DNA from 4 places in the Bifidobacterium sp. MSTE12 genome. Region 2 is predicted to be linked to each of the others. Evidence: riboswitches for the same ligand, from Rfam matches in the RefSeq annotation. Region 2 holds a riboswitch; each other region holds the start of a gene.

Region 1 (8,116 bases), on a different contig from region 2:
AGCCTATGAATCATATGGGCGTAAGCTGGCCTTCACCCATACGCCGGATATGCTCGACCAGTTCTCGCAAAGCGTCCTGACATCGCTCAACCGAGTACTCGCTACACGTGCCATCTCACAGATGCAAAACCGATACTCCTACGGTGATGCCGTAACCGTGCAAAGAGACCTGCTCCTCACCGATTGGGAGGTCTGTGACCTGCTCGACCTGCATGACGCATTGCCATTACCCCTCCCAAACGGAGAGGCATCGGAGAACACGCATGCCATGGAGACTGACGACATCGCCGGGCTGGCGCAACACAAGCCCACGTCCATCATGGTCGCCTCCGGACTGAGCCATGCCGGCGAACTCAACATCATCGAAGGAAATCCGGCGTTCGGCTTCAACGTATCGTACGAACGTCACGGTGAAGATCGCGGCATACGCATCATCGCCGACAAGGTGATCATGGGCACGGTAACGGGCCAACACAGCCGTTATATGATCTGCGCCCAGACCAATGGCTACGCAGATACCGCACTCTACCGTTGCTCCGCCGCAATGGAACCGGCATTCGGCCCGCTCTCCTCACTATGCGTAGGCGATCCGGACGGCGTATTCATCGCCGAAGAGGACTGGCCCATGTTCGCACGCACCATACTTCCCGCGCTCGCCGACGCCGGCATCGGCTTGCATGTGCCGCAGGAAGTCGCCTATGCGATCGGTGCGGAATGCCGGATTGAATATTATCTGGACCGTGACCTGTACGGAGTGACCTGTGAAGTCGTGGCACGATATGGGGACTTCGTATTTCAGCTGGTCCCCGCAGCCAAGGAGTTGCGTGGCGTCGTCAACCCCGATTCCACATCCAAGGCTTCGCTGGTCAAGCGCGATCAGGAATGTGAGACGCTCGCTGTGCAAGTGGCGCGTCAGCTGTTTCCGACATGGAGCGCTACCAATCCGGCGCGTGTCAGGGAAGAGGATGAAGACGCCATTCTGCTGCTGATCACCGAAGGTGTGGAGATTCTCAAATCGATGGGTCAGGTGTTCTCCACTGCCGCCTTCGACGGCTTGATGTCTCCGTCGAAGCCGAGCGTCAAGGTCGGGTTGTCGGTCGAATCGAACCTTGTCGAGATTTCGCCGATCGCCGACGAAGTACCGATGAACGAGGTCGGTGCACTGCTTGACAGTTATCGGCGCAGACGTCGCTACCATCGGCTGCACGACGGCACCTTCGTGGATCTGCGGGATGCCGATTTGGGTGAACTCGATCGTATTGCCTCGGATCTTGACCTGACCGGAACGCAACTTGACGGCGGAACCATCGCCATTCCGGGCTATCAGGCGTTTCTACTGGACGCACAGGTGCCGGATGAACGCAAAAACGCATCCTTCACCTCGTATGTCAACGATGTGAAGATCATCGATCCGAGTCGCTATGAGGTACCGCAAGCGTTGCGCAACGTGCTGCGGCCATATCAGGCGGAGGGATTCCGTTGGCTTTCCACATTATGGGACAAGGGATTCGGTGGCATTCTCGCCGATGAGATGGGCCTGGGCAAATCCGTGCAACTGCTTGCCCTTGTCGAGGCACGTAAGGGGAATGGCCCGACGCTCATCGTCTGCCCGGCATCGCTCGTCTACAACTGGGCCGCGGAATGCGAGAAATTCACTGCCGATCTTACCGTGGAGGTCGTGGCTGGCACCAAGACGGAACGCCGCAACGTGCTGCGGCGGCTACGGGCAATGGCGAAATCGGAGTCCTCGTCATCCTCCGTTTCCGAGGCATCCTCCGAAAGCGAGGACGGTCCGGACATACTCATTACATCCTACGATTTGTTGCGTCGCGATATCGACGAATACGCCGGCTGCAGGTTCGCATGCATGGTGCTCGACGAGGCGCAATACATCAAGAACCACGCCACCAAGGTAGCGAAAGTGGTCAAGCAGGTGAACGCCGCGCATCGCTTCGCATTGACCGGCACGCCAATCGAGAACCGTCTGAGCGAACTGTGGAGCATCTTCGATTTTCTTATGCCGGGGCTGCTGGGCACTTATACGCGATTTCGCGAACGGTACGAGCAGCCGATTCTGGCGCCCGGTCCGGAACAGTCCGTCATGGCTGACAAGTTGCGGGCGTTGGTCGGCCTGTTCATCAAACGACGGTTGAAAAAGGACGTGCTTACCGATCTGCCCGACAAGTTCGAGAACGTCGTGACCGTGAAGCTGGCGGGGGAGCAACGCAAACTGTATGCGGCGCACGAACAGCGGCTGCGCGCCGCACTCACCAAAACACGGGATGCCGATTTCAACACGAGCAGGGTTCGCATTCTTGCGGAATTCACGTTGCTGCGCGAGCTTTGCTGCGATCCTCGGTTGGTGTATGCGGACGCGAAAAACGGCTCGGCCAAGCTTGAAGCCATCGACGATTTGGTGGCCAACTGCATGGATGAGGGCAAGAAGGTGCTCATCTTCTCGCAGTTCACGTCGTTCCTTGACCTGATTGGCGTGCGACTCGCCGAACACGGCGTTGCGTTCCATGTGATTACCGGTGAGACGCCGAAGAGGAAGCGCGTGGAGTTGGTGGATGAGTTCAATGGCGATGATGCGCCTGTGTTCCTGATCTCGCTCAAAGCCGGCAATACCGGCCTGAACTTGGTCGGTGCATCCGTGGTGATTCATGCCGATCCTTGGTGGAATGAGGCTGCGCAGAACCAAGCCACTGACCGCGCACACCGCATCGGGCAGACACAGGACGTGAACGTGTACCGGATTGTGGCGAAAGACACCATTGAGGAGCGCATGCTGAAGTTACAGCGGGACAAGAGCCGGCTGGCACGGCAATTCACCGACGGTGGCGCTTCGGGCGGCGTCGGCTCGCTCACCAAGGACGATCTGCTTGATCTGCTGAGCTGACATAGGAGGCGACGTTCCGCGTTCGGCGGCACGTCACGGGAGCGAGATGGGGTGTCTGCCGGTATTGCCATAATGAACGGCGTAATGCAGGGGAACCCGTACAACCGGGTTGAGATAGGCGTAAGGCCTGACCCTTTGAACCTGATGGTTAATACCAGCGTAGGGAGGCATATCTTTGAGCGATATGATGTCTGCAATCAACAAACCATATGATCCGGCACGCGGTGTTCGGCTCGACAATCTTCCCCCATTCGCGCAGCGCATGCGCGAGGCGGCCGATCTGGTATGGGAGCAAGGCTACCGTCAGCCATTCCTGCGTGAGCTTGGCGAGGGTACGCTGCAACGTGAGAAGTTCGCCTTCTATTTGCTGCAGGATTACCGCTATCTCTCCGATTACGCCAAGGTGCACGCGTTGGCCCTGACCAAGACCGACGATACCGAGGTCATGCAGTTCATGGTCGGCGTGCAAAGCGCGATCTTCAACGTGGAGACCAACGTGCATCGCAAGTATATGGCCGGCTACGGCGTGAGTGAGGAGGAGATGGCCGGCGTGCGGCAATCCGCATTCGCACGCGCATACACGTCGAACATTCTTTCCATCGCCTATGGCAAGGAATTGGTCGACATTCTTGTGGCCGTGCTGCCGTGTGCGTGGGTATATGCCGACTATGGCCAGCGTCTCGCCCGTGAATTCGCGGACACGCTGGACGCCAACCCTTACAAGAGCTGGGTCGACATGTATAAGACCGAGGAGTTCTGGGAAGGCTCCGCATGGTTGATCGAACATATCGAACGGTTGGCCGAAGGGCTGTCCGAAAAACGCAAACGGGAACTAATCGACATTTTCGTAACCGGTGTCGAAAACGAGTACATGTTCTGGTCCAGCGCCTACGACATGCAGTACACGTGGAAGCCCGAATGGGATCGGGGGCGCTGACGCCGCTGCGGTGCAGGGCCCGCTGACTTTCGATTGTTTGTTTTCATTGCAAAGGTGGGTTGGCATCCATTCCCGGATGCCAACCCACCTTTGTCTTCTCGGGAGTTTCCTTCCCGCGGATCTCCATCAGGAGAAGTCGCTTACTCGCGAACGAGCCGGATATGCTCCACGTCATCGCGTTGGGAACGGCGGTAGATCACGAACCGGTTGCCGATCACCTGCACAAGCTCCGCATCGAGCTGCTCGGCCAAGCCTTCGCCGGCCTCCTTTGCGGTCAGACCGGAACCGTCGAGCACGGAGCCCTTGATGAGCTCGCGTCGTTCGATGATGTCATCCGCCTGCTTGATGGCGTTCTCGCTCAAATCATTCTTGCCGACCTGAACGATCGGGTTGAGCTTGTTGGCCATGCCTCGCAACTGCTTGATCTGCTTTTTGGTAAGTGCCATATATGTTTCGCTTTCTCTGGGTAACTTTCCGCGTGCTGTCCGCGGCATCAAAGTCTTTCGATAACGCTCGCTCTACCATAGCGTGAGGTCGGTAAAACCCTGCATATCATGTACGTTCCATCGCCTCATCAAGCAGGCGGTCGATGTCATCGAACCGCTTGGCATGCGGATGCCATACGGGATGACCGGCGGCGATCACCAGCGCCGGACGGGCAAGTGCGGCGAGAGACTCCAGCGGATTGGCATCCAGCACCACCATGTCGGAGACCTTGCCATCCTCCAATGAACCGGTGGATGCGCACACGTTGAGAATCCGTGCATTCACGGCGGTGGCCGCATGGATGGCCTCGGCCGGTGTGAATCCGGCGAATTTCACCAGTAGCGCCAGTTCGCGCCACGTATTGTATTGCGTTACGAAAGTCATGGCGGTGTCGGTGCCGACGCCGACCGGAATGCCCACGTCATGTGCGGCCCGGGCGCCGGCGATCATGCCGTCGACCACGAGTTTCGAATTCTCGGCCTGAATCTCGGTGATGCCGGTTACGTCGCGGCCGAATGCGCACAGCGGGAATCCTGCGGAAAGCGTCGGCACCAGTGCGGAATGGCCGCGCAACGCATTCGGATTGTGCGTGAACAGTTCGATCAGTTCATCATCAAGGCGGCTGCCATGTTCGATGGTATCCACGCCAGCCTGCAACGCTCTGCGAACCCCCTCCGCGCCTTGCGCATGCGCGGCGACGATGATGCCTGCGTTGTGGGCCTCGTCGCAGATGGCGCGCATCTGTTCGATGGTCATCTGAGGGGAACCGGCCTCTCCGAGCACCTGGGAGTCGGTGACGCCACCGGTTGCGGCGATCTTGATGGCATTGACGCCATGTTCGATGTTCATGCGCGTATGCAGACGTGCCTCTTGCGGGGTTTCGCTTTCCAACGCGATCAGGGGAGCGCCATGGCCGTCAGGAATCGCCAGCAACGGTCCCGATGCCAGAACACGAGGGCCTACCATTTCGTTTGCGGCGATCTCATCGCGCAACGTCACGGCCTCATAACCGATATCGCCCAGCGTACGGATCGTAGTGACGCCCGACTCCAGCAGCGTACGTATGCTCGCCTTCGCCATGGCGTTGACATATGGTCTGCCGAACGGCGAATGCACCATGGCCGCGATGATGCGCTGGCCTTTCGGCGTGGCCATCTTCGGATTCAACGGGCGTCCTTGCGAGAACAGGTGCGTATGCGCGTTAATCAGGCCTGGCATCGCATATTTTCCGGTACCGTCAAGATAATGGTATTCGTCCGGAACGGGGGTGTCGAAGCTTGGCGAGACCCGTTCGATCCGGCCATGCGCACCGACCAGAACCGTCATATCGGGCAATACGGTTCCCTTGGCATCTCCAACAATCAGACGTACGTGAGCCAGGGCGAACGGCTCGATAATCTTCGATATTCCTGACTTCATCGTCATCACTGCTCCTTAATCGTCGCGATACCGCAGACGGAACAATCACTAGCATAACGCCGGCAAGGCGATCAACGCCGCAAGATAGGCGATGACTGCGGCGGCCGCAGCGATGTCACGTGCGGTGACGCGCATGACGCGCCAGTGAGTGCGTTCCACGCCTTCCTCATAGCAGCGTGCATCAAGAGCGAGACTCAGATTGTCGGCGTGCCGGATCGTGCCCGCGAACACCGGTATGATGATGGCCGTCATCGCCTTGATGCGTTGTGCGGGCGAACCGGTCTCTATGACGCCGCCACGCGCCGCCTGAGCGTCGACAATGGATTTCGCCTCGGTGCCGAGCGTCGGCAGGAAGCGTAGAGCCAGGCTCATGACGAGCGCAGTCTCCTGCGTATGCATACCGAAACGCTTCCAAGGCGACAGTAACGATTCGAAGGCGTCGGTCATTGCCGTCGGTGTGGTCGTGTTCAGGAATGTCGCTCCCAGCACGATGACTACGGCGAACCGGCAGGCGTACAACAGCGCGATGGTGATGCCGTCGTCGGTGATCGGGATCGGTCCCAGCTGAGCCACAGTCGTACCGGAACGTACGAAGAAGACATTGAGCAGGCCACAGCATGCAAACAACATCAGGAACATGTGCACGGATCTGAGCAATCGCCATGGATTGAGTCGGGCGGCGCCGATAATCATGCCGGTGAAGATTGCGGACAGTAGCAACTGCCGGCCGGAGTTGATGGCGAAGGCGGAGAACATCAGTGCGAGTGCGGATATCATCTTCACACGTGGGTCGAGACCGTCGATGAAGGACGGCTTGCGGCCGTCGCTCCGCCCCGATTTCATGGGTGCGGCCGCGGACGGATCCTGCTCGCCGTCATCAGACCGCGTCGTCGATGACGCTTGTGGTTCAAGCGTGATGGTGCGATCGGCGATGGCGTCGACCTCCGCTTGCGAATGCGAGATGATGAGCGTGGTCACGCCATCGTCGTGCAACGTGCGGATGAGTTCGTGCACGCGTGCGGTCGCCTGTTCGTCGAGTCCGGCGGTTGGCTCGTCCATGATGAGTATGCGTGGATTGCGGGCGATCACACCGGCGATGGCCACGAGACGCTGCTGGCCTCCGGACAGATCGAACGGGGAGCGATCCTTCAGATGTTCGATATGCAAGAGCCGCAGGGACTGCTCGACCCGCTCCTGAACCTGTGCCTCGCTCAGGTGCTGATTGCGTGGGCCGTAGGCGATGTCATCGGCAACGGTTTCGGCGAATAGCTGCCGTTCCGGATGCTGCATGACGAAGCCAACGGTGGCACGGAGCTTTTCGCGGGCTTTGCGGTTGAGCGGCTTCGATGCGCCGGAGTCGACGGCTTGCGCAACGGTGATGCCGTCGATGATGATGGAGCCGGATTGTGGGGTCTCCAATGCGCAAAGCATGCGGGCCAAGGTGGTTTTGCCTGCACCGTTGCGCCCCATAAGCGCTATCGTCTCGCCCCGGTTGATGGTCAGCGAAAGATGCTCGAAGACGGATGGGTCGGCGTTCGGATAACGATAGGCGAGATCACGTACCTTGATGATGGGAGCGGATTGCGACGAAGCGCTTTCGGCCGGATTCCCAATCCGTCGGCGAGTGCCGGTCGAAAGCGACGGGGGTGTAGGACGGTTTCCCTTGGAACCGGTGTCCGTCACGCGTCCCCGCTCCAGCCGGACCACACGATCGGCGTGCACGAGCTCGTCCATGTGATGCGTGACCAGGATGATGGTGGTGCCGCGTTCCTGCAGATCGTCGAGCACCCGCATGATGTCGGCGCGTGCCTGCGGGTCGAGCATGGCGGTCGGCTCGTCCAATACCAGCACTTGCGAATCCATAGCGAGCATGCCTGCAATCGCGACGCGTTGTTGTTGGCCGCCACTCAGCCTGGTCGGATCGGCCTTGCGGTAGTTCTGCATGCCGACGGCTTTCAGAGAAGCGGTGATCCTGGTCCCGATATCATCATGTGCGATTGCAAGATTCTCCGGACCGAAGGCGACATCATCCTCGGTGATCGTGGTGACGATCTGATCTTCCGGATGCTGGAAGACGGCGCCGATGCCGTGACGGGCCGTGCGGTATGCGTCGGCATGGGCGCCGGAATCATCGAAGGCGACATTGCCGAGCAGCGTGACGGTTCCCGAATCGGGCGCGACCAGCCCGGCGATCACACGGGACAACGTGGATTTGCCGGAACCGTTCGCGCCGGTCAGACAGATGCGTTCGCCTTGCAGGATGGTCAGGTCGATGCCATCCAACGCCCAGGTGGCGCCGTGGTCATAGCTGAAGCGAACGTCATGCAGCTCGATGACGGGAGTGTTCGACATCAATGGTTCAGCAGGTTGGAAAT
Region 2 (8,116 bases):
TCTTGGCAAAGCGCACGCGCCCCCTCGGTTTGTCTACCACCCGCTCGGGGAACCGAATGTCAGGATCAAGTTTTCCAATCTCTCGGCGAACATCCTCAAGGTTTTCACATTCCATGAACGCACGACGCGTGGAACCACCCACCGGGAACCCCTTGAGATACCACGCGACATGTTTTCTCAGATCATGAACGGCCATCCGCTCGTCGCCATCATAGAACTCCGTCAGCAACTGGGCGTGACGCTCGATCACCGTACAAACGTCCCCCAAAGCTGGGTCGATGCGTTCGTCGCTGCCGGCGAATGCATTCTTGATATCCGCGAACAGCCATGGACGCCCCTGACAGCCGCGGCCGATGGCAACTCCCGCACAACCGGTCTCGGATACCATGGCCAATGCATCGTTGGCGCCCCAGACATCACCGTTGCCGAATACCGGAATGTCCAATGCCCCGACCAACTCGCCGATACGGCTCCAATCGGAATGCCCGCCATAGTATTCGGCGGTGGTGCGCGCATGCAGGGTCACGGCCTTGCAACCTTCCTCCTGCGCGATATGACCGGCCTCAAGGAACGTCTCGTGCTCATGGTCGATGCCGACACGGATCTTGGCCGTCACCGGCACATTCGCCGCATCGCAGACCTTGACCACGCGCTGGATGATCTCACGGAACAGATCCGTCTTCCAAGGCAGTGCCGATCCGCCGCCGCGCCGCGTCACCTTGGGTACGGGGCAACCGAAATTGAGATCGACATGATCGGCCATGTTCTCGTCGATAACGATCTTCGCCGCCTGTTCCACGATCGCCGGATTCACGCCGTAGAGCTGCAGCGAACGGATTTTCTCGCCGGGAGCGAAACGGCACAGCCGCAGTGCCTTGGGATTACGGGCCACCAATGCACGCGCGGTGATCATCTCGGCCACATATAGACCGTCCGGACCGTAGCTTTCGCAAATCACACGGAACGGCCAGTTGGTGACTCCCGCCATCGGCGAAAGCACGACCGGAGTGGCGACATGCACGGGCCCCAGATCGACGGGTCTGATAACGGGAGGAACCGACGGCCGTGCCGCGTCGGTACGCGGATCGAGCACGTCGGATTCCTCGTAGGCTGTCACAATGCTATCGGGCATACGAATGCTTTAGTACAGACCACCGGCTTCGGCGATCTTGACGGACTCGGGCCATGCCTCGCCGCCCATCTCGACCGGCACCTGCGGGTAACGGACGTGCTTCTCGCCGATGCGGGCGGCCACGTAATCAGCCACCTTGTCGAGGGCCACACGCTCCTGCTGCATGGTGTCACGTTCACGAATGGTGACGGCCTGATCGTCGAGGGTGTCGAAGTCGACGGTCACGCATAGCGGGGTGCCGATCTCGTCCTCACGGCGGTAACGACGGCCGATGGCACCGGCCTCGTCGTAGTCGATCATCCAGTCGTGCTGACGCAGGTCAGCGGCCAGGTTCTGGGCCACGGACTGCAATTCCGGCTTCTTGCTCAACGGCAGTACGGCGGCCTTGACCGGGGCCAGACGCGGGTCAAGACGGAGCACGGTGCGCTTGTCGACGCCGCCCTTGGTGTTCGGCGCCTCGTCGACATCGTAGGCGTCCACGAGGAAGGCCATGAGGGAACGGGTCAGGCCGGCGGCCGGCTCGATGACGTACGGCACATACTTCTCGCCGGTAGCCTGGTTGAAGTAGCTCAGATCCTCACCGGAATGCTTGGCATGGGCGGACAGATCGAAGTCGGTACGGTTGGCCACGCCTTCGAGCTCGCCCCAATCGGAGCCTTGGAAGCCGAACTTGTATTCGATGTCGACGGTGCGCTTCGAATAGTGGGCCAGCTTCTCCTTCGGATGTTCGTAGTGACGCAGGTTCTCCGGCTTGACGCCAAGGTCGATGTACCACTGGGTGCGGGCATCGATCCAGTACTGGTGCCATTCCTCATCAGTGCCCGGAGCCACGAAGAACTCCATTTCCATCTGCTCGAACTCACGGGTGCGGAAGATGAAATTGCCCGGGGTGATCTCGTTACGGAAGGACTTGCCCATGTTGGCGATGCCGAACGGCGGCTTGGAACGCGAGGAAGTCATCACGTTCTTGAAGTCCACGAAGATGCCCTGCGCGGTTTCCGGACGCAGGTAGTGCAGCGAGTTCTCGTCCTCGACCGGGCCGAGATGGGTGCGCAGCATCATGTTGAAGTCACGCGGTTCGGTCCAGTTGCCGCGGGTGCCGCAGTCCGGGCACACGATGTCCTTCAGGCCGTTCTCCGGCAGCTTGTCGCCATGCTTTTCGGCATAGGACTCCTCAAGCTTGTCGGCACGATGGCGCTTGTGGCAGTTGAGGCATTCGATCAGCGGGTCGTTGAACACGGACACGTGGCCGGAAGCCACCCACACGGCCGGCGGGAGGATGATGGACGTGTCGACGCCCACCACGTCACCTCGGGTGACGACCATGGAACGCCACCATTCGCGCTTGATATTGTCCTTCAGCGCGACGCCAAGCGGACCGTAATCCCATGCGGAACGGGTTCCGCCGTAGATTTCACCGGCGGGGAACACAAAGCCGCGACGCTTCGCGAGGGATACGACTTCATCGAGTTTGGATACAGCCACAATGCACCTTCTGGTTTGAACGGTTTGGGGTCTTTTTACAAGCGCACAGCCTACCGGCATGCACTGACAGCAGACGGGGCTGTCTAACTGGAATCCGTACCGCAGAATGATCTCCCCCGACCATACGTCACACGCATGAAACCATATGTTGGCGATGCCTTCAATCATATGGTCAATGGCAAGGATTTCGGTTGACCCGAATGCCTTGTTTTCGCAGCATGCTCACCGCGATTCACTCGCGGCCCGCACGCGCTTTGACGTAGCCGACGAAGCGGTCGACCGCCTCGGGGGTGTCGTGATGGAAGAAGCGGCACAACACTGTCAACACCCTCGTATAGGTTAAAAGCACTTTGTACATGCAGGGGAGCTTTTCGGCGAATGGTCGAAAGCTGAGAAAGGCGGCAAGCCTGACCCTTTGAACCTGTTGGTTAGGACCAACGTAGGGAGCAGCGTCATGAGTGACAACTCATATATCGATACCTCATATAGCACCTCTATCGATACACTATGCGGAGATGCACTGCGCGAACGGATCGCGCAGGCCGTCAACGATGTACGTGAGCAAACGCCGCTGGCGCAGTCGTTTACCAATTTCGTCACCATCAACCTCGTAGCCAATGCCCAGCTTGCGGCGGGCGGCACCGCGGCCATGAGCTTCCTGCCGGATGACATCGTCGACACCGCCGAAATCGCAGGACCGAACTACATCAATGTGGGCACGCTCCTGCCGTTCTACAAGGAAGCGCTGCCTCAGATCGCCTACGAGCTGCACAAGAACGGCAAGACCTGGGTGCTTGACCCGGTTGCCGCCGGCATCGGCAAGACGCGCACCGCGATTCTCGAATCCTTCCGCATGTATCCGCCGACCATCGTGCGCGGCAACGCCAGTGAAATCATCGCACTCGACGCGATGTGGGGACTCGCCACGTCCGACTCCGTTACTTCCGGCACCCGTCCGGCAGGCGTGGAGGCCGTCGACGAGGTGGACGCCGCGATCGAGGCCGCCCAGCGCATGGCGCGTCACCTGGCGAAGCACTCGCCTTCAGGCAAGGGTGCCGTCGCCGTATCCGGCGCCGTCGATCTGGTGACCGACGGCGAGCATACCTTCCGACTGCCCGGCGGCAGCGCGATGATGACGAAGATCACCGGCGCCGGCTGCTCGTTGGGCGGCGTGACCGCAACGTATCTGGCGGTCTCCGAACCGCTGGTCGCAGCCATTTCCGCATCGTTGCTCTACAATCGCGCATCCGAAATCGCCGAGCAGGAATCCAATGGACCGGGATCCTTCCAGGTCGCACTGCTCGATGCCCTGTGGAATGTGACCGCCGAGCAGGTGGCCGCTTCCGAAATCATCGAGGACTGACGATTCCACCGCACGTCACGCATGCATCGTTCCTTCGATGCCCGGCCATCATGCATGACAACGTGCGATGACAGCAAAATCGTGTACGTACGGCGGCACAGACCGGTAGTTCTGACATCACATCATCACAAGACTTCTGGATTACTTACCACAAACAAGGGGGAACCAACAATGAATGATTATCCATACGCGTCGATGCGCGACTGTTTCGACATGAGCGCGTACTTCGTGGTCGGCCCGCAGGACTGCAAGGGCCGTCCCATCACGGACGTGGTCGATGACGCGTTGCGTGGGGGCGCAACCTTCATCCAGCTGCGTGCCAAGAATACGGACGCCAAGGATCTGACGCTCATGGCACAGGACATCGCGCAGATCATCGAAGACAACGGCAAGTCCGATGCCGTGGCCTTCGTGATCGACGACCGTGTGGATGTGGTCTGGCAGGCCCGTAACAAGGGCATCAAGGTCGACGGCGTGCATATCGGGCAGACCGACATGGAACCGCGTGAAGCCCGCGCGCTGCTTGGCGAGGAAGCCATCGTGGGCCTGTCCGCCGAGACCGAAAGCTTGGTGAGGCTTATCAACGAGCTGCCGAATGGCTGCATCGACTATATCGGCGCCGGACCGCTGCATGTCTCCACCACCAAGCCGGAGGCTTCCGTAGGCGGCAATGACGGTTCCGGGAATACGCTCGACGAGGATCAGATCAACACCATCTGCACGGCGAGCGATTTTCCGGTCGTGGTCGGCGGCGGCGTCACGGCCGATGACATGGAGATGCTGGCCCGTTCGAAGGCGGCCGGCTGGTTCGTGGTGTCGGCGATCGCCGGTGCGGACGATCCGGAGGCGGCCACCCGTGAGATGGTGACCCGTTGGAAGGCCGTACGCGGGGAAACGAAGCATGGCTTCGCGCCGCGAGTGCAGTCGGCGGATACGGCAACGACCACCGATACGCAGATGACGGAGAGCAACAACGGGAAGTTCACGAACGCCAAGGAAGCGAAGGCCTCTTCCAAACTGGCCAAGCAGCAGCGCGTAGACATCGCCGCCCGCGGCTCCAAGCAGCGCGACAAGGCGCATGTCCGCAAAACCACGCCAGTGCATTTCGAAAACCGATTCGGCTCCTACGACCTTGAAGTGCCATATACCGAAATCAAGTTGTCCGACACTCCGGGCGTAGGCCCGAACGCGCCGTTCAAGGATTACAACACCGAAGGTCCCAAGTGCGACCCGAAGGAAGGACTGGCGCCGCTACGTCTCGACTGGATCCGCGATCGCGGGGACGTCGAGGAGTACGAGGGCCGTCGGCGCAATCTCGAGGATGACGGCAAACGCGCCATCAAACGCGGCAAGGCATCCAAGGAATGGCGTGGCCGCCAGCATAAGCCGCTTAAGGCGAAGGACCATCCGATCACCCAGATGTGGTATGCGCGTCACGACATCATCACACCGGAGATGCGTTATGTTGCCGAACGCGAGCACTGCGACGTGGAGCTGGTACGTTCCGAACTGGCCGCAGGTCGCGCGGTCATGCCGTGCAACATCAACCATCCCGAGGCCGAGCCGATGATCATCGGCTCGAGATTCCTTACCAAGCTCAACGCCAACATGGGCAATTCCGCAGTGACCTCCTCCATCGACGAGGAGGTGGAGAAACTCACATGGGCCACCAAGTGGGGAGCCGACACCGTGATGGATCTTTCCACCGGCAACGACATCCACACCACCCGCGAATGGATCCTCAGGAACTCCCCCGTGCCGATCGGCACGGTCCCGATGTACCAAGCGCTTGAAAAGGTGGAGGACGACGCCTCCAAACTCAGCTGGGAGCTGTTCCGCGACACCGTGATCGAACAGTGCGAGCAGGGCGTGGACTACATGACCATCCACGCCGGCGTGCTGTTGCGGTTCGTGCCGATGACCGCCAACCGCATGACGGGCATCGTCTCGCGGGGCGGATCGATCATGGCCGAATGGTGTCTGCAACATCATCAGGAAAGCTTCCTGTATACGCATTTCGATGAGCTGTGCGAGATCTTCGCCAAGTACGACGTGGCGTTCTCTCTGGGCGACGGCCTGCGGCCCGGCTCATTGGCGGATGCCAACGACGCGGCGCAGTTCGCGGAGCTCATGACCTTGGGCGAGCTCACCCAGCGAGCATGGGAGCATGACGTGCAGGTGATGATCGAAGGCCCGGGACACATTCCGTTCGACACCGTACGCATGAACATCGAAATGGAGAAGGCGATCTGCAAGGATGCCCCGTTCTATACGTTGGGCCCGCTCACGACCGACACCGCCCCCGGCTACGACCACATCACCTCGGCAATCGGCGGTGTGGAGATCGCCCGCTACGGCACCGCCATGCTGTGCTATGTGACGCCGAAGGAGCACCTCGGCCTGCCGAACAAGGATGATGTCAAACAGGGCGTAATCGCCTATAAGATCGCCTGCCATGCAGCCGACATCGCCAAACACCACCCGCATGCCATCGACCGCGATAACGCGATGAGCAAGGCGCGCTTCGAATTCCGTTGGCTCGACCAGTTCAATCTGAGCTACGATCCGGACACGGCCATCGCCTTCCATGACGACACCCTGCCCGCCGAACCGGCGAAGATGGCGCACTTCTGCTCGATGTGCGGTCCGAAGTTCTGTTCGATGGCCATCTCGCAGAACATCCGCAGGAAGTTCGGCAATGCCGAGGCGCAGGAAAAGCTCGTGGCCGACGCGCAATGAGCCAGAGCAAACGGTCTCCCCGACCATCCCCAGGCCCTTTCACGACAGCTTCATCCATGGGAATCACAAGATAACAAAGGAGCATTCATGACCAGCACATTGCCACCGGTATTGAGCATCGCAGGATCGGATTCCTCCGGCGGCGCGGGCATTCAGGCCGATCTGAAGACCATGCTCGCCAACGGTGTATTCGGCATGACCGCCATCGCGGCGCTGACCGCGCAGAACACCACCGGCGTGCGCATGGTCACGAATACCCCACCAGACATGCTCGCCGCACAGATCGACGCCGTGTTCGAGGACATTCCACCGCTGGCGGTGAAGATCGGCATGGTCTCCAGCGTCGAGCTGATTGACGTGATCGCCGATCGACTGACCTTCCACAAGGCCACGAACGTCGTACTCGACCCGGTGATGGTGGCCACTTCCGGAGCCAAACTCATCGAGGATGACGCCATCGCGGCGCTGACTTCCCAACTGTTCCCGCTGGCCACGGTGATCACGCCGAACATGCCGGAAACGCAGGCGCTGTGCGATCTGGCCGTCACGCAGGGCGCGCAGCCAATCAACTATGACAATGGCGAAAGCATCTCCACACCCGCCGATATGACGGTGGCAGGGCATCTGCTAGCGGATCATTTCGACTGTGCGGCACTCGTCAAGGGCGGCCATGGCACACAGGATGCCAGTGACGTGCTGGTCGAGCCGAACGGTCGGGTGACCTGGTTCACGGGTCATCGCGTCGATAATCCGAATACGCATGGCACCGGATGCACGCTGTCGTCCGCCATCGCATCGCATCTGGCGCTTGGCGAGGATCTGCCGACCGCCGTCGACCATGCCAAGCTGTATCTGACGGGCGCCTTGGAGGCGCAGCTCGATCTCGGCCATGGCTCCGGCCCGATGGACCACGCGTGGCGGTGGCGCTGACCGTACGGGCTGAACCATCGCATAAGCTGAATCATAATGAAAAGACGAGCCGAAGAAAGGAATACCATGTCCCTTGATCGCAACGCCGAACGGCAGGAGGTGCCGGTCGACCCGGCAACCGGCAAGCCGTATATCAACACCTTGGCCGCCGTCGCCATCTCCCCCGCCGGCGCAAGTCCGGAAAAATCCACCTACGTGTCGCAGGCGGTCGACGTGATTCGCCAATCCGGACTGCCGAACGAGACCAATGCGATGTTCACCAACATCGAAGGCGACATCGACGATGTGCTCAAGGTGATCCGCGATGCCACCATGAAGCTCGCCGGACAGGGCTACCGTACCGACGTGGTGATCAGGCTTGACATCCGTCCCGGATTCGAAGGCCAGATTCACGCCAAGCAGGAACTCGTCGATGAGATTCTTTCCGGCGACCAACAATGATGCGGCACTGACACACCGTCGGTTTT
Region 3 (8,116 bases), on a different contig from region 2:
GAGGTATTCCGAATCATCGGCAATCCGTTTAACCATCCTCTCCTGTGCCTTGACCTGAAGAATGGTCTTGCCGATTTGTTCGCCGCCCTTGGTCTTGATGCCGCGCTCCATGAGTTCTTGCAACACTATGTCCACTGTGTCGGAGTTCATGATAAATCCGTTCAACAATTCAGCATTGATATGGTCAGGTACCTCGATGCTTCCTCTCCATCATCCTTACCGAAATCGTTCTCATAGCGTTCCTTGTCGGCTTCAGACAGATCATCGTATGTGATTGCCTTCGTTTGCGAACTTGGTCTTGGTCTCGATATTGTAGAACGGTACGAGGTAGCGGTCCGGCTCCACAACCGTCTTGTACTCGTAAAGGTGCGTCTGCCCGTTTTATGTGGTGGCGAATCTCATCATCGATGGATTCATAAACAATCATGCGGCATCATTCGGATTGGAATCTGTCTGAACCTTTATGGATTTTCTGTTCGTCAGTTTCCTTGCGGATACTCCTTGCTTTTCGCGAAGGTTCTTGACAGCTGGCTCCCGCGAGCGGTCCCGTTTCGCCGTGGACCTTCGGATTGCCGCGACGACGCCCGGGACCACTAGAAACGCCGCCCGGATGCCGATGGACTTCGCGTAATCGGATATCCAGGTCCCCGCGACCACGGTCTTCTTGGCTGTGCTCTTCTCTCGTTCGGCAACGTATTTCGTTCGAGTTTCCCTTACCAGCAGTCTGTAGTCGTTGATTCCGTAGGGCGTGTAGGTGGCCAAGGTCACGTAGTCCTTGTCACGTTCGATGGACAGCGATGAAACGTCTTCGGGAAGCACGGTGCGAACGTCGTCCACCTTGTAGGCGAGCGTCTTGTTCGACACGCGAATATAGAACTCGTCGGACGTCAATTCGACGGTCTTCACCACAGCACCGGTCTGCTTGTTCTTGATACCGACAGTGAGCCTAGGAGCGCTTGCCCTCGCACCCCGCGTCTCCCTGCCATTTCTTGTTGATCGTTATGGAAACGGTCTGGCCAGTATCGGAAGATGAGTTCCATCCACGGCTTGAGCGACCGAAGACGCCAGTAGTATGGATGCGCACAAGGCAATCACCGGCACGATCCCCAGCAGATGCCGCATGCGCCCTCCGAATTTTGCTTTCATTTCTCTCCTCGCCACGGTATGCGTGTCTAGGCTTCTTTCATAATCCAGAACCTCCACAAGATCGCGCAAATCCTTTTCGAGAACTCGGACTAACATGATGAAACCGTTGAAGTTTCAACGATCTTTGACTTATCCACTTTGTTACCGGAGGTAAAAGTGAGATTTGTTGGAAACCTACCCCACCTTCACCTCCACCCTTGCAACCGTCTTCCGACACGCCGATATGATGTGGACTGCAGCACAGCGGAGGAAGAACAAAGCGTTTGGAGACACTTCGGACGCTCCGCCATAGCAGTCATTCGAAACATGATGTCAACCGGAGCCAACGGCAACCCGGGCGCACAAAAAGCCGGTCCTTCCCTGCTGATTTGCGATTGCCTCGAATCAGTCGGAAAGGACCGGCTTGATGACGGATCGCCCGCGCCGGCTACTGACTCACGTTAGAGAAGGCCCAATGCCGGTAACCGGTGAAGTACGCCGTGGAAAGCGCTACCCCAGCATGAGCACGCAACTCGTGGCGATCCATACCGGCCATGTTTTGCGCGATACGATCCACCGTGATGGTTTCCAACCGTTTCTCCATCGTCATTCTCCCCCTCTTACGTTGATGCTTCGTGCGTCGAGCGCCTTCACCAACGCCTCGTCGTGAGTGACCATGATCACCGCGGAACCCTCGTCGCGCGCCATGACGATCAGTTTCACCATCTGGATTCGTACCGATCAGTTCCGGATTCGAGAGGCACCGACACACGCCAAGCATAACGGGCAGTGCGCCGTCACAAATCCTCAAGGTCGTCCGGAATCGGACTGTCGTCAAGATTGATGGTGAAGAGACGGTATTTGCCGGCATACAGACCGGCCTCGTACTCGGTGGTGAAGCCCATTTTGCGGAACAATTCGACTGTTCGTTCGTCGCGATAGTCGGAATACGCCGTCACCAACGGACTACGCTTGTTCCGCAAGGCGTTACTCTTGATACATATCAGCGCATCACGCAATGCGAAAAACCCCATTCGGATTCCCCTGCAGTCCACCGAGCGGGCGAGTGCCGAAATATGGTAGTGTCCCCTGTCATTGAACCACGTACCGCCATCCACGAGACGAATCCAGCAAACGGACGTCACCTCATCCGTTTTCCAATCCACCATGCGCATGGAAAGCCGGACTCGGTCCTTCTCGCCGCTCACCGTATATGGAAGCGCCGAGATCATGCATTCGACCTCGTACTCCCACGGTTGAAGGAACCGATCGCCGACCTTGATGGCTGTCGCCATTGCCCCTGACCCTCTTTCCACCGGAATGGCGCATCGCATGGGGGCGATGTCATCCCAATGATCCAGGCTCAGGTCAACCCATCGTAATTCGCGTGCGACGTTCAGCATCAAGACGTTCCATATAGCAGCGGAGAGCCATGCATGACATGCGCTCGTCTCGTTCCACCCAGCGACGGTACTCCTTCCGTATTATTCTCAGCTCCTCCTCAGTGGGTCTTCCCCGCATGTCGGATTATCCTTTCTTACGGTTTCATATACCTACAGCCTAGGCCATTCGTCATACAAAACAGGATTCTGCGCAAAACATTTTACAGCCATATCCCAATATTAGAAGTAATTCTTCCCGTAAGAATCGGTTTAAATCGTGCTTTCTGCATTTCTCCGTGATTAGCAAAACAGCCGCCCCACCTAATGGCGGGACGGCTGCATGTCATGCGCCGCGGCATTCCTCATGCCATCGGCATCGACTTATGGACGCTCCTCGATGATGCGCCGGATTTCCTTGAGATCATCGGCGAAATAGATGCCGCGCTGACGTTCGGGAGTGGAGAATCCTGCAGTGATCATGCGATCGAGCAGCGACTTCATATCGTCATAGAAACCATTGAGATTGTAGAAGATGCAAGGTTGGGTCAGTTGGTTGAGGCAGATCTTCGAAACGACCTCGCTAACCTCCTCAAGCGTACCGGTGCCGCCGGGAAAGGCGATGAACACGTCGCCAAGTTCGATCATCTTGGTGCGACGTTCCGTGATATTCGATACGACATGCAATTCGGTGAGACCGTTATGTTCAACGCCTCGGTCCACGAACATCTGCGCCTCGATGCCGGTCACTTCGCCACCGGTCGCCATGACCGTATCGGCGAGCACACCCATCAGCCCCTCATCGGAACCGCCGTAAACCAGCCTGTTGCCGCTTTCGGATATCCACGTCGCCAGTTCCACGACGGCTTCCTTGAACGCAGGGTCATTGCCTTCGTGTGCCCCCAGGTACACCGTAATGTTCATGCATGTCTCGCTTTCCGTCCGCCGACCAGTCTACAAGAAGGGGTGTCTTCCATGCGGGCCGACCAAACCGTTTCGGCATCAATTACGGAAGGACCAATGCCAGTATCCGGTACGGTATGCGAGCAGCAACGCCGCGGTCGGTATCGCCATGCAGATCAGATAGAACAGCCAGTCGACCCCATGCAAGCGCGACGTACGCGCCTGACTGCGCGGAACGTCGCCGCCGAATCCACGTGCCTCCATGGCGGTGGCAAGCTTGGTTCCGCGACGAATCGACACGACCAGCAGGCTAAAGGCCTGCAGGAACACGCGTCTGATGGCGCTTCCGTCGCCCAGACCTCGCGAACGGCGGGACAGACCCAACGCACGCCAGTCATCCTGCAACAATGTAACCATGCGCATGCCGGCCAGACCGCCGTACACGAATCTCGACGGCAAATGCAGAATCTGCACCAGACCATCCGCCAGATCGGTCGGATCGAGCCCAAGCGCGAAAATCACGCCGGGCACCGCGATGGCGGCGACACGCAGGAACGTCGCAGCACCCGCATACAACGAGCCTTCCGACACCGCCATAAGACCGAATGTGAACAGCGTCGCCCCGGAAGCGGTGCCATACAGGGTCACGGAAACGAAACTTCCTACCGCGGCAATCCATACCATCCAGGTTTTCCGCAGTACCGTCAATGGATTCACGCCACCGATCCACAGCAGCATGAGGTCGATCAGCAGTGCCGCAGAGGCGGAGACGACGTCCAATGATAGGAACATCGGCACGCATAGCAGAATGGCTCCGATGAAACGACTGACCGGATTCAGTTTCGCGATGAACCATGACGGCGACGTCGCCTGCGGCTCATCATGACGTTCCTCATGGGCCACAACGCCAATGGTTTCCATCATCGTCCCTCCTCACTTACCACGATGCGGCGCGCATCCAACGCTTTGACCAAGGGCTCGTCATGCGTGACCATGATGACCGCGGAACCCGCGTCACGCGCACCGGCGATAAGACGTACCATTTCCATCCATGTGGTGAAATCCTGTCCGAACGTCGGTTCGTCCATGATGATCACCTTCGGCGCCGCCGCCAGCATGGACGCCACCGAAAGCCGCCTCTTCTCACCCCCCGACAACGTGAACGGATTGGCCGGTGCGAACCGTTTGAGATTCATGCGTTCCAGCATCTCGTCGGCGATGGCATAGGCCTCCTCATCGGATTTGCCCATGGATTTCGGCCCGATCGCCACTTCATCCCGTACGCTGGATGCCACGAACTGATGCTCCGGCTCCTGGAACACCATGCCAATACGCCCAAGCAGATCGCGGCTTTTCCATGTGAACGGATCATTCTCACGATGCGCGGGCATCATGGAATCAGCCACGCGCACATGGCCGGCAATCGGCTTGAGCAGACCGGCCAAGGTCAGGGCCAAGGTGGACTTGCCCACGCCGTTCCTGCCGGTAAGCGCGGTGACCTCCCCCGCATGGAAACGCACATCGATGTGCTTTCCCAAAGGAAAGCTGCGACCGAAACTCAAATCATCGGTATACAGCACCACATCACGATCATGCCCGGTTTGAGTCGGAGCATAGCTTGCGATGTCACGTCCCGGCACCCACGCCCCGCCTTCGGCGAGGACATCGCCCATGGCGTTGAACACCTCTGCAGGCGAGCCATCCGCAATGACGCCGCCCTCATACGAATCATCATTCGGCCTGCCCAGTACGATCACACGGTCCACAAGGTCAAGCCACACATCGATATGGTGCTCCACCACCACCATCGTCTCATGGCCGCGCTCAAGCACCTGTCTGACCGCGTCATGCACCTCCTGCACGCCTTCCGGATCCAGGTTCGCAGTCGGTTCGTCGAGCAACAGCAGTCCGGGATGCATGGCAAGCACGCCAGCCAATGCCAACCGCTGACGCTGGCCGCCGGACAGCCGACGTGTGGAATGATCCGTGCGCATGTAGTCCAGGCCCACGATGTCAAGGGCCTCACGCACCCGCTTCCAGATGGTGTCTCGTCCGAGGCCGAGATTCTCGCAGCCGAAAGCGGTATCGTCACCTGCACGTTCAAGAATCGTCTGGGCGTCCGGATCCTGCATCACCAGGCCGCTCCTGCCGCGTGCCGTACGTGAATCGATGCCGTCGATCAGCAGGCTGCCTTCCTGTTCGCCCTCATCATCGCCGCCGAGCACGCCGGCCAATCCAGCCATCAACGTACTTTTGCCGGCACCGGATGCGCCAAGCAGCAGTACGCGCTCCCCCGGCTTGATTTCAAAATCGACATGTCGCAACGCGAAATCCTTACGCGAAGCATGTCTCCATCCCCAGTCAACCGCCTTCACACCGGCTGCGACCACGGTTCCGACTTCATCCGTCGTCATCTATAGGTTCTCCAATCCGCGGTATCCCCGACCATATGAAGAGGGTTTGCGGCGTACGCGGCATGTACGTCGCAAACCCTCGCCCGTCTTGAGCGCGACGGCGCTCAGACCAGTTCCTGCATACGTCCGGATTCGAAGCGGTCAAGCACGCCGGTCTTCGCCAAAGCGAACTGCACCACCCACATGAAGGCACCTCCCATCACCGCGCCGGAAATCACGCAGCAGATGGTGAACGTGCTACCCTGCAACACGGTCCAGCCGGAATGGGTGAGCCAATCATAGCCGCCGTTGAACAGGCCGGTCAGCGCGCCGGCCAGGGTGACGGAGGCAATGTTCCACTTCTTGTAGGCGAACACGGCGAAGCCGATTTCCGCACCGAGACCTTGGAACATGCCTATGATCAGGGAGCCTCCGATGCCGAACGGATTACCCATGAGCGCCTCGATGAGCGCTGCCACGGTCTCCGCGAAGAACGCGGCGCCAGGCTTGCGCACGATGATGGCCGCCAGAGGACCTGCGAACAGCCACATGAAGTTGAACAGACCGCCCAAGCCAGGTGTCAGACTGTCGAAAGCGCCGATCGGAACGGCGTAGATGATATCCCAAGCCCAGAAGATCACGCCGGACGCGACGGCGATGATGGCCGCCACGACGATATCGACCACGCGCCACTTGTTGGAGTGCTTCTTTACTGCGGAAGACTGAATGCCAGTCATGAATTGTGCCTTTCTATTCCATCAAGGCACGGGAAAAGAGAGACGTCCGTGCGCCGGCATTACCCGGTATACGTTCATACGGTCGAAGCGCGTTCGCTTCCTCTCAGCCTTAACGGCCCCCGTGTCTGTGACAGATACTACACAAGGCACACGATTTTCGCCACCGCCTTACCGTAGCGGGACACGCATCAGCGATTCCGCGAGTTGCCTGAAGGTCGCGCCGAGACCGTCGGTACGCAATGCGCCTTCTTCGGTCAGCACCGCAGGACGTCCCGCCTCGCCGGTCTCGCGCAGTTCAGGTTCCAGCGGCAACTGTGCGAGCAATGGCACCTCGTATCCCAGATTCTGGGATAGCTGGAGGGAGACACGTTCGCCTCCGCCTTCTCCGAAGATCTTCAGCCGTTCGCCCTTATGCTCGAAATAGCTCATGTTTTCGACCACGCCCCGCACCTTCATCGGCACCTGCAGCGCCACCAGACCGGAGCGAACCGCAATGTCGGAGGCGGATGGCTGCGGAGTGGTGACTACCACGAGTTCGGCGTTCGGCAGGGCTTGCGCCACGGAAATCGCCATGTCTCCGGTGCCTGGCGCCAAGTCGAGCAGCAGCACGTCGGGCTCCCCCCACCACACGTCCGACAGGAATTGTTCCAGTGAACGCTGCAAGCGTGGGCCACGCCAGAGAATCGCACGGTCGGCTCCGGCGAACATGCCGATGGAGATCATCTTCACGCCCCAGGCGGTCACCGGCATAAGCATGCCGTTGAGGTTGGTGGGTTGCGTATGCACGCCGAACAATCGCGGCAGCGAGAAGCCGTAGATGTCGGCGTCGATGGCCGCGGTGTCGTAGCCCAATGCGGCAAAGGTCGCGGCAAGGTTGGCGGTGACCGACGATTTGCCGACGCCTCCTTTGCCCGATGCGATAGCGAAGATACGGGTCTTGATGCCTGGCTTGTTGAACGGGTTCTGTTTGCGTTCCGCCTTGAGACCAGCCACCAGTTGGGTGAGCTTGTCATGGCTCATGGAACCGACCTCGATATGAGGCTGCAACGTGGCATCCGGATATGAGGCCACTGCACCATTGATCTGATTCGTGATGGTCTGCGAAAGCGGACAACCTTCCACGGTGAGTTCGACGGCGACGGTCACGTCGTATGTGTTGTCCTCCCCTGTGACCGGCGTCGCGTCGATGGAAGCGATCATGCCCAAGTCGGTTACGGAACGACCCAATTCCGGGTCGATCACCTTGCTGAGACGTTCGTAGATTTGCGCTTCGATCATGCGCTCGTCTGTCATGGTTCCTCCTTGTTGCCGCGTACCAGCCTAGCGGTCATGCATGCGGCATGCCAGAGCTTCGTAGGTTTTGCTCACGAGAACTGCATCACACCGTACCGCTGCTCAGCAGTTGTTTGAACTGGTCCTCATTGAGCATGGGAATGCCCAATTCCTCGGCTTTTGCGGCTTTGGATCCGGCGTTCTCTCCGACCACCACCCAGTCGGTTTTCCTGCTGACCGAGCCGGCCGCCTTTCCGCCATGGGAGATAATGGCTTCTTTGGCGGAGTCGCGGGAGAAATCGACCAA
Region 4 (8,116 bases), on a different contig from region 2:
GAACCCTCAAGCAAACAGGCATAGAGTTGGCTGCAATCGCCGGAATGGGCGCGGTTGCAGCCAACGTTTTGGAAAGGACGCATCATGAAACTGTTGACGGTCGGACCCGACAACATCTACACCTACGATACGGTCAAGGAATTCTTCGCATCGTTCGAACTCGGACCGAAGGACCTGCTGGTCAGCATCGAAGTGATCTACAAGCAGTTCCTGGAACCGTATGCAAACGGTGCGAACGTGATTCTTGTCGACAAGTACGGCGCGCAGGAGCCGACCGATGTGATGATCGACGAATTCATCGCGGATGCGGGCAAATTCGACTATGACCGCATCGTGGCAGTCGGCGGCGGTGCCGTCATGGACATGTCGAAGGTCGTGGCGGTGGCCGGCGGTGCCTCCATCGACGACGTAATCGACCATCTGCCCGACTTCAAGCGCTCCGTACGCCTCGTGCTCGTGCCGACCACTTGCGGCACCGGTTCGGAGGTCACCGAAATCGCGGCCATCAATCGTACGCGCCTAGGTTGCAAGGCCGGAATCGCAGGCCCTGAGATGTTCGCCGACGATGCCGTGCTCGTGCCGGAGCTGCTCTACGGACTGCCCGATCACGTGTTCGCCACCAGCTCGCTCGACGCGCTCGTGCACTCCGTGGAATCCACGCTTTCGCCGAACTCCACGCCATACACGCGCATGTTCGGCTATGAGGCCATGAAGATGATCATCTCCGGCTATAAGGCCGTTGCCGAAGCCGGTCCCGCCGGTTCGCCGGAGCGCCGCGCCAAGCGCAACGAACTGATGCGCGACTTCCTGATCGCCTCCGACTATGCGGGCATCAGCTTCGATACCGGCGGGTGCGCTGCCGTGCATGCGCTGAGCTATCAGCTGGGCGGAAAATATCATGTGCCCCACGGCGAATCCAACTACGCCATGTTCACCGGCGTGCTACGCAACTATATGGAGATCAAGCCGGAAGGCGAGATCCTCAAGATGAACCAGTTCATCGCCGACATTCTCGGCTGCGACGTGGCCGACGTGTACGACGAGCTGGAGACGCTCATCAACAAGCTGCTGCCGAAGAAGGCGCTGCACGAGTACGGCGTGACCGAACAGGATCTGCCGGAATTCGCCGATCGCGTGATCAAGACGCAGGAGCGACTCATGAAGAACTGCTTCGTGCCGCTCGATTACGATCGCGTGCTCAAGATCTTCAAGGAGCTGTACTGATTTTCTTGGGTTGCGGCGTGATATGTCCGTAGCGTGTACAGAGGCGGATTGATTTCGAGGTGGTGCCGTTTTCTTGGGCTCCCTACTGGGGGTACCGGGGATGGCACCACCTCGGTTTTCAACGTAAGGTTGATCATTCCCGTTCACATGATCGCAATGGGATTCTGCTGGCCGGTATGTGAAATTCCGGCATAAGGGCGCATATGCCCGTGTATTATCGGGCACAGACACGGGGGCCGCAAGGCTGAGAGGAAGCATCCGCTTCGACCGTTTGAACGTATACCGGGTAATGCCGGCGCACGGACGTCTCTCTTGTTTCCCGTGCCTTTATGCATGTCGTAGGCGGTGCATCCGTCGGCGGCATCACTAAGGAAAGGAAAATCATGACCATTCACGTACCCGAAGCGCTGGAGCCGGCGCGCGGCGACTACGCTTGGTTGGGCGCGGAGTCGGACTCCGTCGCCGACCGGATGTACATGCTGAATACCGAGGATTGGCGAGAAGCCATCAACTCGCGTTTCGTCAACGAGCTGTTGGATGACACCCTGCCGGAAGAGATATTGAAATCATATTTGATTCAGGATTTCAAGTTCTACAACAACGGCATGATGGCCCGGCTCATCAAGTTGGCTCCGCGTCAGGAAACCAAGGACATGCTCGCCGCCCAGTCGCAATGGTTCGCGGACAACGAGGCCACGTATTTCCAGCATTTCCTCGAGGCCTACCACGTCAGCCAGCAGGAGTATGACGACACCGAACAGACCCAGGCGAACAGAGATTACGGTGCGTACCTCGATACGTTGTCCGATAAGAGCTGGCCGGAACTGATCACCGCGATCTGCTGCATGGAATGGCTGTATCTCGCATGGGCCAAGCGCACGGTCGACGCCGGGGTCGTGCAACAGGTCCCGGCACACAAGGGATGGGTCGACCTGCACGAAGGCGCGCATTTCCGCAAATGGGTCGGCGATCTCATCGCGCTGGTCAACGAATACTGCTCCATCGACGGTCCGGAAGCCGAGGTATTCCGCACCATCGTGCATCTGGAACGCCGCTTCTTCGACGATTCCTACCCACAGGACTGATTCTGCGGGACATCCCGTATCGGTTTCAGTGGGTAGCGTATATGAGATGCAACGTGTTCTGATATGCGCGGAATCCATCCGGACTGCTGTGGGGCCATCGGGCTGGTGGCCCCATGTGGAAGTTGACTGTGAACAGCCCGAATATGCAGGTTGCCTACTGCCGTGCCGAAAGCGTCTTCGGTAGCAGGCAACCTGCGCTGGCGCTCTCGTATTCGCTCGGATCGGTGTATCCGGCCCATTCGCTCGGCGGGAAGATGATGTCGGAAATCGAAATCCACTGCTCAAGCAGGTTCATTGAATCGTCGCCCAGCCAGCGGTACTGCAGACCGTCCATCGCGCTCATGGCAAGCGTGTACAGGTCGTAGAAGCGCTCCTCGTCGACGTACTCCGGCAGTATCCAATTCATGGAGCAGATCATTTCCCAGTTGCGCATATGGCGGCCGATGAAGAAGCTGTGTGCCGGGTGTTCCGGGCTGAGCGCCTCACCGTTGAGTACGGAATAGAGTTGCACCATTTCCGGACGCTGCAGGTTATAGCGAACGATGTTCAGGCAATATCGGGGATAATAGTAGACGCGATGTCCGTCAGCGTCGATCACCGCAGCGGTCACGGCATTGTATTCATCTGCATCCGGAGTGTCATAGCCTTCGGAAAGCACCATGTTGAGCAGATCGTCTTTCGAGGAGATGTAGTGGTAGAGTGCGGCTTCGGTGATGCCGAGCTCGTCTGAGATATCCTGCAGCGACATACCCCAGAACCCTTTGATGGCGATGATCTTGGCTGCGGCCTGCAGAATCTGCAGATGCCGCTCTTCCTGACTCATGCGCTTGCGTTTTTCAAAGGTTTTCTTTGACGTGGTGTCACGTGCGGTGATGCTGGTGCTGGAGGTGTCCGGGCCAGAGCCGGATTGGGCTTCCAAAAACTGAGACCACGCTGCAACGCTCATTGCCCCTCCTCCTTTGCAAAATGGCGCGAAGATTGCCGGATGACGCATTCGTCAATTCTTTTGATTATATCCGAAATCCGTCGAAATACTTGAAAATCTACGCAAGACAAGACTACAAATTTTGTAGGACAGTATGCTTACGGCATCATGGATGATGACCATCTCGTGATAAGGGGTGTTGATGGCGGGAATCAAAGATGTTGCGGTGCGCGCGGGGGTCTCCATCAGTACGGTTTCGTATGTGATGAGTGGCAAGCGTTCAGTGCGGAATGAAACCAAGATCAAGGTGATGCAGGCCGCCCGCGAGCTGAACTATTTTCCCAATGCCGGTGCCCGCATGCTGCGTGGGGAAAGAACGCGGCTCGTCGCGCTGAGTTCTCCGATGAGTGACGAGACGGCATATGGCGATTGGTCGCCGTTCTTTTTCGGGGTGGCCCGTCGCCTGCGCCATTATGGCTATGACGTGTTGTTGCTGATGGGTGAGGATGAGAACGAGGAGTTGGTGCGCATGTCCGACTCCGGTTTGGTGGATGGAGTACTGCTGTTGGATGTTGCGATGAGCGACCCGCGTGCCCGCGCGGCGAAGACATCCCGGGTGCCAGTCGCATCGATTGGATGCCCTGACGATTTGGATGGAGTCTATGCGGTGGATTTGGATTTCGAGCAGATGGGGGAGATGGCGGTACAAAAACTGATGAAGGCCGGGCATCGTCATGTACTGTTTCTCGGTGCGAACTCCCATGCATACGAGCAGGGCGTGAACTTTCTGATCCGTACGCGTGATTCGGTGCGGATCTGTGCTGAGAAGGCCGGTATGCGGCTGACGTGCGATGTAATCGATACCGGTGACGCTGATGAGATGGAATGTGTGGTTGAAAGGGCCTTTGCTTCGGATCCGCGGATAACTGCGGTGCTCGGGCAAGTTGGATTAATCGCGATGTCGAATCTCAAGTCGGCCTTGCAATCGCGTGGTTATGACATTCCGAAGGATATCTCCGTCATCCAGTTGGGTGCCTTCGGTCAGGCGTCAGTGATGAATCCGCCGCTTGATGAGATTCCGCTGAGGCCATACGCCACCTGTGCCCGTGCGGTGGATGTGTTGATGGAGATCATCGAGGGGAAGCGTCGGATGTCCGAGCAGGGGACAAAGGAACTGATTGCGGTGAAGTATTTGAGTCGAGGTTCGGTGCATGACGTTTCGAAAGGTGTGTGATATTCCTCTGCCCGTGAAGGAAGGCGGCGCAATCGAATGTGCCGCAAGCTTTTTTGTCGAAAATCGTCGAAACGATTCGACAATGAAGGATAAGGCCTTGTACCCTGAAATCGTAAACGTCCACGGCATGGTGAGGAAGCCATAGGACGAGCAAATGCAGGGTTGCTTGTATACGCGCATTCGCGGCGGTTACGCGCGATTTACGACGGAATCGTCATGATTGTGGACGTTTGCATGCTCGTGACAATAGCTACGAAAGGACAAGGTGAGGGAAGATGCGTAGTGTCGGAAGAAAACTCGTCGCGGCGTGTGGCGTGCTTGCCATGGCATGCACGATGGCGGCCTGCGGCGGCGACACCGCAAGCGATGCCGATGACAATTCGCTGATGACGGTCGAGGTGTTCGACCAACTGGCGAACTATCAGGGCGAGCAGAAGGGCTGGTTCGCCAAGGTCATCAAGGACAAGTTCAACATCAAGCTCAATATCGTGGCTCCGAACGTCGCAGGCGGCGGCAACACGCTGTTCGATACCCGCGCGGCTGCAGGCAATCTGGGCGACATTGTGATCATCGGCTCTGGCAGCGGTCAGGCCGAAAAAGTGGTCAAATCCAAACTCGTCACTGACCTGAGTTCGTATATCAAAAACACCAAGTATCTCAAGACTTATCAGGGGGCCATCGATCAGTTGACGAAGGATGCCAACCAGGAGAGCGGTATGTGGGGCATTCCGACCTCGGTATCATCCTTGTCTCCGACCGAGTCCAGCGAAGGTGTCGAACCGACTTTCGGCCCGTTCGTACGTTGGGATTACTACAAGGAGATCGGCTACCCCAAGGTTGCCACGCTTGAGGATCTGCTCCCGGTCCTCAAGCAGATGCAGGACAAGGCGCGCGAAGAGACCGGCAGCGATGACGTCTACGCGCTGAGTCTGTTCAAGGATTGGGACGATCAGGCCATGCAGAATGGCTTCCAGCTTCCGGCGTTCTATGGCTATGCCGAAGGGACCGGTTACGTGATGAGCAATGCCGACGGTACGGATGCTCAATCGCTGATCGACGAGAATGGCGTTTACGTGCGTGCGCTGAAGTTCTATAACAAGGCCGAGCAGATGGGTCTGGTTGATCCGGAATCCACCACGCAGAACTACGACACCATGTATTCCAAGTACAAGGAAGGCAAGATCCTGTTCTCCTTCTGGCCTTGGCTCGGCCAAGCGGCCTATAACACGGACGCCCATAAGAAGGACGGTAAGGGTTTCATGATGCTGAGCATCGATGACATGAAGATCGCATCCAAGGGTGCCCAGCCGAACGGCACCACCACGTTCATCGGCGTCGGAGAAAAAGCCAAGAACAAGGAACGTCTGGTCAAATTCATTGATTGGCTTTACTCGCCTGAGGGTATCCAAGCTGCGGGTTCCCAGACCAATGGCGCTGCCGGGTTAAAGGGTCTGACCTGGGACATCAAGGACGGCAAACCGGTACTTACCGATTTCGGTGTCAAAGCCATGGGCGGCGAAAGCGTCAACGTTCCGGAGGAGTACGGCGGTGGCGGTTACTCTGACGGCGCATCCCAGTTGAACGTCTCCACCGTGCTCAACAAGGACATCGATCCGAGAACCAACGCGCCGTACAACTATCAGATGTGGGATTCCGAACTCGCCAAGCGTGATACCGCACTCGACAAAGATTGGCAAGAGCATATGGGCGGTGCGCGCACGACCATGGAGTATCTGGAGCAGAGTGGCAAACTCGCGGTCATTCCGGGAGCCTCGTACACCACTCCGGATGAAGACTCCGTGATCTCCACCACCCGTGGACAGCTGAAGACCGCCGTGGTGAACGCCTGCTGGCAGGCAGTGTTCTCCAAGAGCGATGACGAGTTCAACTCCATCTGGAGCAAGATGCAGAAAGAGGTTGACGGTCTCGGTTACAAGAAGGTCTATGACGTCGACATGAAGAACACCAAGGATATGTTCAAGGCGCGTCAGGCAATCGAAAAGGAGTATGCGAGCCGTGAGAAATAGCCCGGTATCATTCGAGGCAAAAGCCACCTGAAACGTGAGGGTCCCGGCCTATTGGCCGGGACCCTCACGCTGTGCCGCTCGCTATGAGCCTATTTGGCGAACGTCCTACGCATCCACGCGGCAGCCAACTGCGGCCACACCTGCACGCATTCCTCGATGCCGTGGACACCCTGCCATGCCGTTTCGGCGGTACCGAGCGACAGGCCATGGCCGCCGCTGGGGAACAGGTGCGCCTCGACACTGACGCCGGCCTGCTTGCAGGCATTGATGAGCATAAGCGTGTTCTCATACGGTACGCAGTCGTCCGGAACGGTATGCCACACGAACACCGGCGGCGTCTTGGCATCGACATGCTTCTCGATGGACACGGATTCGAGTGCTTCCGGGTCGGCCTTGCGTTCCCCGAGCAGCGAATCGAAGCTGCCGCGGTGTGCGAGCGGGCCGGACGTGATCACCGGGTAGGCGAGCATCAGGCCGTTCGGACGCACCGCATCCGGATCGTAGCCGTGCGCCGCGATCACCTCGTCACTGGCGGAAGTGGCGAGATTTGCGGCGAGATGGCCGCCTGCGGAAAAACCGATCACGGCGATGGCGTTCGTATCGACATGCCATTCGGCGGCATGTTCGCGAATCTGCTTCATCGCTTCGGCCGCTTCCAACAGCGCAACCGGAAAGACGGACGGTTTCACGGAATATCGCAGGACGAAAGCGTTGTAGCCGGCCGCAAGAAACTGCATTGCAATCGGCTCGGCCTCACGGTCGGACGTCATCTCGTATCCGCCGCCGGGAATCACCAGCACGGACGGGCGTGCGTAATCCGGGATGACTTCTTCGCTGTTGTCAAGGCAATATCCGACGAACTTGGCGGCGGTGCCGTCAATGCCGGAAATCTCATGTTCGAAATACTGCATGGATCCATCCTATTCGTAAAGTCAATTCATAAGGGGGGCACATGGGTGACGTGATGTCGTCCATGCGCCCCGTTTCAGCCGTTTGGCAGCTACTTGGCTGCCGTTCGGCCATCAGAAGGTGACTGCCACCTCGACCAACTTGGTGTCGTCGGTCGGGACCGGCACGACGTTGCCTGCAAGCTGCTCGCCATTGACGCTCACCGTGCGCTCGCCGGTGCGCTTCATGGCAATGCGGTAGGTCACGCCACGGAACACACGGGTCACGGTCAGGTCGGTGAACTGTTTCGGCAGATGCGGTTCGATAGCCAGACCGTCGAGCGTCGGGCGCACGCCCAGCAGATACTGGGACACGTCCACGAACGTCCATGCGGCGGTGCCGGTCAGCCAGGAATTCTTGCCTTCGCCCGGGGTCGGGGCCTCAGGGCCGGCCACCATCTGGCAGTAGACGTACGGCTCCACCTTGCGGATGTCGGACTTGTCTTCCACGTAGGCCGGGCAGTTGCGCTGGTAGACCGCGAAGGCCTCCTCGTTGTTGTCGGTCAGCGCATTGGCGATGGAGATCCACGGGTTGTTATGGCAGAAGATGCCGCCGTTCTCCTTATAACCGCGCGGATAGGACGAGATTTCGCCCAGCTCGATGCGGTAGGTGGAATAGGCCGGGGCAAGGATGGCGGTACCCCAATCGCAGGTCAGCTTGTCCTTCACGGACT

The links. Region 2 has a riboswitch for thiamine pyrophosphate ahead of HMPREF1494_RS09130 (hydroxyethylthiazole kinase). Riboswitches for the same ligand answer to the same signal wherever they lie in the genome.
Region 1: it holds a riboswitch for thiamine pyrophosphate, as region 2 does, so the genes downstream of both, tenA (thiaminase II) here and HMPREF1494_RS09130 (hydroxyethylthiazole kinase) in region 2, are expected to answer to the same signal.
Region 3: it holds a riboswitch for thiamine pyrophosphate, as region 2 does, so the genes downstream of both, HMPREF1494_RS07270 (ECF transporter S component) here and HMPREF1494_RS09130 (hydroxyethylthiazole kinase) in region 2, are expected to answer to the same signal.
Region 4: it holds a riboswitch for thiamine pyrophosphate, as region 2 does, so the genes downstream of both, HMPREF1494_RS04870 (TenA family protein) here and HMPREF1494_RS09130 (hydroxyethylthiazole kinase) in region 2, are expected to answer to the same signal.

Annotation. Positions count from the first base shown of each region.
Region 1 is NZ_AZYA01000034.1:135,034-143,149, forward strand. Features, by position in the region: gene HMPREF1494_RS07200 (DEAD/DEAH box helicase) at 1-2,899, shown strand, start outside; TPP riboswitch at 2,978-3,083, shown strand; gene tenA (thiaminase II) at 3,084-3,836, shown strand; gene HMPREF1494_RS07210 (YhbY family RNA-binding protein) at 3,977-4,282, opposite strand; gene HMPREF1494_RS07215 (metal-dependent hydrolase family protein) at 4,389-5,747, opposite strand; gene HMPREF1494_RS07220 (energy-coupling factor transporter ATPase) at 5,790-8,093, opposite strand; gene HMPREF1494_RS07225 (ECF transporter S component) at 8,093-8,116, opposite strand, start outside.
Region 2 is NZ_AZYA01000037.1:85,624-93,739, forward strand. Features, by position in the region: gene dusB (tRNA dihydrouridine synthase DusB) at 1-1,132, opposite strand, end outside; gene HMPREF1494_RS09120 (glycine--tRNA ligase) at 1,142-2,617, opposite strand; partial or broken gene HMPREF1494_RS11920 (aldo/keto reductase) at 2,850-2,924, opposite strand; TPP riboswitch at 2,968-3,080, shown strand; gene HMPREF1494_RS09130 (hydroxyethylthiazole kinase) at 3,072-3,980, shown strand; gene thiC (phosphomethylpyrimidine synthase ThiC) at 4,152-6,719, shown strand; gene thiD (bifunctional hydroxymethylpyrimidine kinase/phosphomethylpyrimidine kinase) at 6,807-7,649, shown strand; gene HMPREF1494_RS09145 (thiamine-binding protein) at 7,716-8,090, shown strand.
Region 3 is NZ_AZYA01000034.1:157,009-165,124, reverse strand. Features, by position in the region: gene HMPREF1494_RS07310 (type I restriction-modification enzyme R subunit C-terminal domain-containing protein) at 1-150, opposite strand, end outside; gene HMPREF1494_RS11885 (sortase) at 424-909, opposite strand; gene HMPREF1494_RS11595 (hypothetical protein) at 1,574-1,735, opposite strand; gene HMPREF1494_RS07290 (hypothetical protein) at 1,923-2,528, opposite strand; gene HMPREF1494_RS07285 (TIGR00730 family Rossman fold protein) at 2,889-3,428, opposite strand; gene HMPREF1494_RS07280 (energy-coupling factor transporter transmembrane component T family protein) at 3,507-4,331, opposite strand; gene HMPREF1494_RS07275 (ABC transporter ATP-binding protein) at 4,328-5,821, opposite strand; gene HMPREF1494_RS07270 (ECF transporter S component) at 5,926-6,537, opposite strand; TPP riboswitch at 6,565-6,670, opposite strand; gene HMPREF1494_RS07265 (Mrp/NBP35 family ATP-binding protein) at 6,706-7,830, opposite strand; gene ligA (NAD-dependent DNA ligase LigA) at 7,916-8,116, opposite strand, start outside.
Region 4 is NZ_AZYA01000017.1:88,840-96,955, forward strand. Features, by position in the region: gene HMPREF1494_RS04865 (4-hydroxybutyrate dehydrogenase) at 85-1,224, shown strand; TPP riboswitch at 1,444-1,546, shown strand; gene HMPREF1494_RS04870 (TenA family protein) at 1,608-2,309, shown strand; gene HMPREF1494_RS04875 (TetR/AcrR family transcriptional regulator) at 2,464-3,255, opposite strand; gene HMPREF1494_RS04880 (LacI family DNA-binding transcriptional regulator) at 3,437-4,468, shown strand; gene HMPREF1494_RS04885 (ABC transporter substrate-binding protein) at 4,744-6,495, shown strand; gene HMPREF1494_RS04890 (alpha/beta hydrolase) at 6,585-7,406, opposite strand; gene HMPREF1494_RS04895 (GH36-type glycosyl hydrolase domain-containing protein) at 7,518-8,116, opposite strand, start outside.